One region of the Rhodococcus sovatensis genome, then DNA from elsewhere that is predicted to be linked to it. Evidence: riboswitches for the same ligand, from Rfam matches in the RefSeq annotation. Region 1 holds a riboswitch; the other holds the start of a gene.
The links. Region 1 has a riboswitch for cyclic di-AMP ahead of WDS16_RS00785 (transglycosylase family protein). Riboswitches for the same ligand answer to the same signal wherever they lie in the genome.
Positions count from the first base shown of each region.

Region 1 (3,952 bases):
GACCGTCTGGAGAACAATCTGAAAGTGGTCAACGGCAACATCGCACGCGCCGAAGCACTCATCGCCGAACTCGCCGGAGCAGGGCGATGACTGCGTCTTCAATGCCGCTCGATCCGGTCCGCGCAGGACTCGATCGCGCCCTGCACGCCCTCGCGGCACTCGGCCCGGATTTGGCCGGTCACGCCAATCGCATCGGCGCCATCTTGTGGTCGCCGCCGCGGATCGTCGTCGTCGGCCGTCTCAAAGCCGGAAAATCGACGTTGGTGAACGCCCTGATCGGCGCCAAGATCGCCGACACCGCCGCGCTCGAGGCCACCAGTGTCGTCTCGGTGTACCAAGAGGGTGCGCCAGCCCGCGTCGAGGCAGTGCTGCTCGACGGCACCCGGACACCGGTGCGCACCGACCGCGGCCGGATCCACAGCCTCGACATCGCGCCGCACGACATCGCCTACCTGCACCGGTGGTTGCCGTCAGCCGCGATCCGCGAGTACACCCTCGTGGACACCCCCGGGTTGGCGACGTTGACGGCCGAGAACGAAGCTCGAACCCGGCGGGTCCTCATCGACGGATACGACCAGACCCGCACCGCGTCCGTCGATGCCGACGCCGCAGTGTTCCTGTTCGACGGGGCTCCCCGGGCAGACGAGATCGATTTCCTCCGCCAACTCGGCTTCACCCCATTGACCGCCTTGGGAGTGCTGTCGCGCGCAGACGGCTTCGGTGAAGGTGCTCTCGGAGCCCGCGATCCGCTCGCGCATGCGGGCGAGCACGCGATACGACTGTCGGCCCAGCTCGCCGATACCGTGATGACCGTCGTTCCGATCGCAGGTCTGCTCGCCGAGACCTCGCACACCGGAGCTCTCACCGAAGCCGACGCCCGCGCGCTGCACGCCATGCACGGCATCGACCCGTTCGATCTGATCGACCTGCTCGACTCCGACGACGACGCGCTCGTCCCTCCGCACATGCGTGGCCGGTTGGTCGACCTACTCGGCGAGTACGGCACGATCCACGGCCGGAGCATCGCCGCACAGGGCGCTGCAGTGCTCAACGACTGGCTCGTCACGCATTCCGGCGTGCCGAGATTGCAGAATCTGCTTGCCTCTCATCTCGGCGTGTTCGCTGCGGTGAAACGGGCCCACCGCATCCTCGGCGAACTCGACCGCCTCGCCTACAGTCGCCCCGAACGCGAGCACATTCGCGACATCGTCGATCGCCTGCGGTCCGACCCGGCGCTACACACCGTCGTGCTGTTCGGTCACCTCGAAGCGATGCTCGGCACCGATCCGGCATCCCCGGTCACCCAGGAATTGCGTCGCCTCGTCGAACACTCCACACCAGCACTGAAGCTGGGTCTCTCCCCCACCGCCGGGCCCGACCACGTCCGCGCAGCCGCGCTGGACAAACTCGCCTGGGCGCACAGCCAAGCCCTCGTCACGCTCACCGCCGCCGAAGATGCCGCGCTTGTCGCCCTGATCCACACGTACGGAAACCTGAGCCGATGACGGCGGCGGCGTCCGAAGCTGGACACTCGGTCACTTCTGTCACTTCAGCCCCACCCGAAGCGATGTGACTTCTGTCACATAACGATGGGGTAACGGAAGCGCAACGCCCGAGCGTCACCCGCACTCCAACCCTGTTAGCTGCAGGTTCGTTCGTTACCGAGAATTGGGTTCGCCGACGCGGCAGTTCGGACCCAAAATGAAACAGTTACCAAATGGTGACACTCCGGGGGAACTTCAGTACGGTCAGTGGCGGCTGAGAAACTTCGGCCGAATCCGTACCCGTAGCGCCAAACCTCGTCCCGCGGGAACGGACCCCCACAAGAACACCCAGGGGACGAGGACGGGGGACCCACACGTCCTCTCGGATAACCGGAAAGCTGTGCTAGAGCACAACTTTCCTTGGGGTGAAGCCCAACATCTCTTTCGGGAGAGTTGGGCCGGGCTACCTCTCAGCCCGAACCCGACAGCTGACCTCGCAGGCGCCAGTGGAGAGGATTTCAACTCGTATGAGCGGACGTCATCGCAAGCCGACCACCACCGGCCGCACCGTAGCCAAGGTCGCCGTGACCGGCGCGATCATGGGCACAGCAGGTCTGGCCTTCACCGGCACCGCCAGCGCTGCCCCTGATTCCGACTGGGACCGCCTCGCACAGTGCGAAGCCGGCGGCAACTGGGGCATCAACACCGGCAACGGTTTCCAGGGCGGCCTGCAGTTCTCGCCGAGCACCTGGACCTCGCACGGCGGCGGGCAGTACGCCGCCTCTGCCAACCAGGCCAGCCGCGAAGAGCAGATCGCTGTCGCCGAGAAGGTGCTCGCGTCGCAGGGCTGGGGCGCATGGCCTTCCTGCTCGTCGAGCCTCGGGCTCAGCAGCGCGCCTTCCGAGCGCAGTGTCCCGGCGTCGCCGGAGACTGCTCCCGAGGCACCGAAGCTTCCTGACCTCACCAGCATCCCGACGGTCGACGGCACCGCCGAGGTCATCGACGGCATCACCGGCGCAGTTCAGACGATCACCAACGACCCGCAGATCGCCACGCTGATCAAGGACGCGACCCAGGGCATCCAGCTCGATCCCCAGTTGGTCGAGTTCTACCAGGCGAACAAGGCATTCCTGCCTCAGTAAAGTCCTACGTCACTACGAAGAAGGCCCCCGATCACTCGGGGGCCTTCTTCGTTGTGGAGAAGTTTCAGATGTGGGGTAGTTCTAGCGATTGACGACGGTCACGGGGTGGGCATACGGCAACTCGTCCAAAGGCAGCGGGAACTCGGTGTCCTCGCCGTAAGGAGACAAGCCTCCCGAGCGTGAGGAGGCCAACTCACTCACCGCGTGGTCGCCGCGTGCGGTTTCCGGCCAGCCTGGATCGACGTAGGGCTTCTTCGACTTGTTCACCATGCGCCTATTTTGACACCTGCGCTGCGGCATCCGCCAGCCCAGGTCACTAATCTGATAGGCGATGACCGAAACAGCAGCGCCACCGGACCTCGCCACCTGGTTGAAGTCCCGTACCGATACCGAACTCGTCGGCACCCTCACGCTGCGCCCGGACCTGACCGTGCCGCCGCCGTCGACCATCGCTGTACTCGCCGGACGAGCCGAGCAGCGTGCCTCGATTCTCCGAAGCGCCGACACTTTGGACACCCTTGCCCTGACGGTTCTCGAGCTGCTCGCCATCGAGGGCGCCCACGAGATGCCAGTGCCACGCACGCAACTCGACGCTGCCATCGACAAGCGCGCAAGCGTCAAAGCCGTCGACAAGGCGCTGACCGCGCTTCGCGAGCGTGCACTCGTGTGGGGTACCCGCTCGCTCCGCATGACGCCCGCTGCTCGTGATGCGGTGCCGTGGCGGATCGGCCGCATCCTCGACTCCACCGAGGTCCTGACCCCGGAGCGCATCACCGAGGCGCTGACCGGAATCGACGAGAGCTCGCGCAAGCTGCTCTCCACGCTCGCCCGCTCGTCGCCTACCGGCCGCACACGCGACGCCGCGCCGGGCACCTCACCCGACCGGCCCGTCCAAAAGCTCTTGCAGGCGGGCCTGCTGATCTGGCTCGACGAGCAGACCGTCGAACTTCCCGCTCAGGTCGGCCAGGCGCTGCGCGGCGAACCGATCTCGGACCCTACGTCGATGACACCGCCCAAGCCACAGGCGACCAAGAACGCTCTCGCCGACATCAACGCGGCCGCCGCAGGCGAAGCACTCGAGTTGATTCGACACTGCGCAGCGATCATCGATGCGCTGGCGGTCAGCCCGGCTCCCGCTCTGAAAGCCGGCGGTCTCGGCGTGCGCGAGGCGAAGCGCATCAGCAAGGCCACCGGTCTGGACGAGGCTCAGGTGAGCCTGCTTCTCGAGCTGCTGGCAGGCGCATCGTTGATCGCGAGCGGAACTCCCGACCCGGTGCCGTCGAACGATTCCGGCGACGACTATTGGGCACCGACTGCTGCGGTCGA
Region 1 is NZ_CP147846.1:187,960-191,911, reverse strand. It holds gene WDS16_RS00795 (dynamin family protein) at 1-90, shown strand, start outside; gene WDS16_RS00790 (GTPase) at 87-1,505, shown strand; cyclic di-AMP (ydaO/yuaA leader) riboswitch at 1,781-2,003, shown strand; gene WDS16_RS00785 (transglycosylase family protein) at 2,012-2,626, shown strand; gene WDS16_RS00780 (hypothetical protein) at 2,708-2,896, opposite strand; gene WDS16_RS00775 (helicase-associated domain-containing protein) at 2,958-3,952, shown strand, end outside.

Region 2 (3,952 bases), 1.3 Mb from region 1:
GATCGCATGAGCCTCGGCGTCGATCATGACAATGGCGTTGATCATGGGGCTCCTTCACTACCTCGGTGGCACGCAGCTCGACCACGTGATGGAGTTCGAGTTTAGAGCGCCCGTCCGATCGGCTCGTCGTGCGTGCCGTGTTCGAGCCCCGCCACCGTGCGGGCGGTCGCACACCATTGTTTCCATCCGCCCGCGCCGTGAACGGGTTCGGCATACCCGTCGGTCGTGCGCACGATTCTGACCCCGTCCGAATCCAGCCACCGCGCGACGAGTCCGACTTCCTCCGGGGACGCGCCGCGCAATGGTGTGCTGTCGGGAACGACGGTCTCCGCAGCGGCGACGATGGCCTCGACTACCGGCATAGGGTGCACACGGCGTGATGTGGTCGCGGCCGCAGCGAGCCTGCCGTAACGCACGACCGCCAGTTCCCACCCGCCGTCAGTGGCTCTTCGTGCGACCACGAGCTCGGCAATGGCAGCGATCGCACCGAGACGGTGCAGCCGCCGCAATACGTCGGCCAGAACGGCGAGCCGATCGCGTAGCCGTGCTGCCGATTCGAAGAGCTGGGCATCGGCGAGGGCGGTGACTCTGTCTCTGATGGCGTGGAGGGCACTGGCTTCGGTCCCGCGCGCGAGGGCACGGAAGCGCTCGGGCGCAGGCGCATACTGCTCGAGAGTGATCGGCTCGGCGCTGGCCGCGGCGCATCCGCCGACAGCTGTCGGTTCACAATCGTGCACCGCGGATTTGGGAATCCGCCGCGTACACGTGCGGATGGCGTAGAACTCGGCGATGAGGGCAGCCGCGTCGGCTGCATCGGCCCGAACAGTGAACGGGCCGATCGAGTCCGGTGCGGGAGTTCGTATCACGGACAGGCGCGGAAACGCATCCGTGGTCGTCGTGATCCACCATCCCTTCTTGGGGAACTTCGATCGTCGGTTGTACGGCGGGATGTGGGCGCACAGGAGCCGGAGTTCTCGTACGCCGGCTTCGAGTGCGTGTGCACATTCGACGTGATCGACCGCTACAGCGAGGCCCACCATTTCCTTCATGCGACCGCGGGTCTCGGACCCGGTGAAGTAATTGCGGACGCGGCGCTGAAGGTTGGTGGAGGTTCCGACGTACAGAACCTCGTTTCCGGGCCCCTTGAAGAGGTACACGCCGGGGGTACGGGGCAACTGGGCCGCGAGCGAGCGTTTGGCGCGTTGTCCGGCGGAGACGGTCGGCAGGTAGTCGACGAGCTCTGCGTAGCTGTGGACGCCTTGGTTGCCTACGCGCTCGATGAGCGCGTGCAATACGTCGACGGTGGCTCTGGCGTCGTCGAGTGCGCGGTGCGTCGGTTGGGTGCTGACTTGGAACAGGGAGGAGAGCGCGGACAATTTGACGGACGGTGCTTCGTCTCGAGTGAGTACTCGTCGGGCAAGTTTCACGGTGCACAGGACCTGGAACTTGGGCCAGGCGATGTCCAGCCGTGAGGCGGCCGCCCGGAGGAACCCGGTGTCGAACCGAGCGTTGTGGGCAACGAGAACCGAACCGCGGGCGAATTCCAGGAAACCTGGGAGCACGCGTTCGATCCGTGGTGCACCGATGACCATTGCGGTGGTGATGCCGGTCAACTCCACGATATACGGGGGGATCGATCGGCCCGGATCGATCAGCGTCGCGAACTCGGCGATGACTTCCCCGCCTCTGACCTTGACTGCGCCGATTTCGGTGATCGCCTCGGTGTCGGCGCTGCCCCCAGTGGTCTCGAGGTCGACCACGACGAACGTGGTCTCGTGCAACGGAGTGTCGAGTTCATCGAAGCTCAGTTGGATCGGCAGGCTCACGACTGAGGACGGTAGCCCCGCATACCGACAGGAAGTTGCGCGGTGATCCGTCGGCGCACCGGCCGAAGGAAATGTGTCGGAGTGCACCGTTAGGTTCGGGACGAGCGAACGAAAACGCGAGCTGACCTACGAAAGAGACGAGGATCACATGATCGTCGATTGCGGTGATTGCAGGGTGCGCGACATCTCGTGCGCCGACTGTGTTGTGACGGTCCTCCTCGGGGCTCCGGGGTTTCCGGCGAGTGGCGGTGTGCAGGTCGGTTCGAGGCCGCCTCGAATTGCCCTCGACCAGGAGGAACTAGGTGCAATGGACATCCTTGCAGAGGGTGGTCTCGTACCGCGTCTGCGTCTTGTGACAGACGGTGACGAGGCCTCCGACGGTGGGTCGTTATCACCCCGTGACACTCGGGCCGATCGCCGCGCGATCTAGCGCGGAATCGAACTTGATCGAAGTAGTCGGCGCGTTGGGGTCGACACAGGGGTATGCCATTTCGTAACCTTCCTGAGACCTTGCGGAGTCTCGCCAATCCAAACCGGAGTGGCGTCGCAGGGCACCGCCTAATCGGGACGCTTGTATGAGCGCCCGTACCGGGAACCCGATTTCCATTGGGGTGAATCCCGCCGAGTCGCGACAGCGACGACGCGGGTAGGGCTGATCTTCCCAGCCCGAACCCGTCAGCTAACTCGGTCGGCGGATGAACGGAAGAAACGGAGCAACCCCTTCTCGTGGCGTCACATACTTCAACCCGTCAAATGCGTCGAATTCTCGTAGCTGGTGCGATCGCCGCGGGTGCGGTCGTTCTACCCGCTGCCCCCGCAATGGCGGCTCCCATCACAATCCCCGGAGTCGGCACATTCGAGGTTCCGGAAATCCCAGGTCTTCCTCCACTGCCCACCGAGATCCCAGGGATGCCAGGCGCGCCTGCCCCTATTGCACCTCAGGTGACGCCGGCCGCCAAGGCTGTACAGGCAGCCGAGTCGAAGATCGGTGCCCCGTACGTCTACGGTGCAGCAGGCCCGAGCTCGTTCGATTGCTCAGGTCTGGTGCAGTGGGCCTACAAGCAGGCCGGAGTCAGCCTTCCTCGTACCAGCTACGACCAGGCTGCTGCCGGTACGCCGGTGTCCATGTCGGACCTCCAGCCGGGCGACGTCGTCTCCTTCTACGGCGGCTCGCACTCTGGAATCTACGCAGGCAACGGCAACGTCATTCATGCATCGACATCGGGTGTTCCTGTGAAGGTCGCTCCAGTGTCGTCGATGCCCTCCGACGGAGCGCGTCGCTACTGATCTCCATGATCGGCCTTTCCGACAGCATCAGGTTGCAGCCGTCTTCGGCGCGCCTGGTGCTGTCGGTCGTTTCGGGCCGAGATGGTCGGCCGTCATTCACTCGAATGGACTCTCGCGATACCGTTCCGTAACCTGGCCGAGTCCGTTGGTCGAGCAAAGCCACCGGATCGTCGAGAAATGTCCGAGTTTTACGACTCGATTTCTCCCCGGCAAGCCTTACTGATGGGTAGGGTTTGTTTTCCACTCGTTATCGTCGCCCAGCCGGGTGGCTGACCGCCAGAAGTCAAGTTCCACCGGTAGCAGTTCGATCGCGTCCATTCGGTTGCGCTGATCACCTCGGCCGGTTTCACAGCAAGAACGGAGAGACACTTTCTCGTGGCGACACCGACAGTCAAGCGCGTCACCCGCTCCAAGCGGAGCGTTCTCGCAGCCGCAATGCTTGCGGCGTGTCTCGTGCTCGGCCCGACCATCCCGGCCAACGCGCAGCCGGGCGTCGACAGTTCGTCCGATGCGCAGACGCGTCTGGCAGATCTGTCCCGTGAGTCGGAGCAGACTACCGAGGCATTGCACAACGCCCAGATCGATCTGGACGCGAAGGCGGCGGCTCAACGGGACGCCGAGGCCGCTGTCGGTACGCAACAGGAAGCACTCACGCGTGCGCAGGCTGCACTCGCGGAACTGAAGCCGGCCGTCGACAAAGTCGCCAACGTCAACTATCAGGGCGGGCGCACCAATCGACTGTTCGCCGTCATGGTCAGCGATTCACCTCAGCAGTTGCTCGATCAGATGTCGGCTCTCGACATCATCTCGGCGGAAACCGCGCGTCAGGTGGAGCAGTT
Region 2 is NZ_CP147846.1:1,527,292-1,531,243, forward strand. It holds gene WDS16_RS07160 (Lrp/AsnC ligand binding domain-containing protein) at 1-45, opposite strand, end outside; gene WDS16_RS07165 (DEDD exonuclease domain-containing protein) at 102-1,826, opposite strand; gene WDS16_RS07170 (hypothetical protein) at 1,975-2,256, shown strand; cyclic di-AMP (ydaO/yuaA leader) riboswitch at 2,372-2,536, shown strand; gene WDS16_RS07175 (C40 family peptidase) at 2,580-3,113, shown strand; gene WDS16_RS07180 (C40 family peptidase) at 3,549-3,952, shown strand, end outside.
Region 2: linked by a shared signal. The riboswitch ahead of WDS16_RS07175 (C40 family peptidase) and the one ahead of WDS16_RS00785 (transglycosylase family protein) in region 1 are both predicted to bind cyclic di-AMP.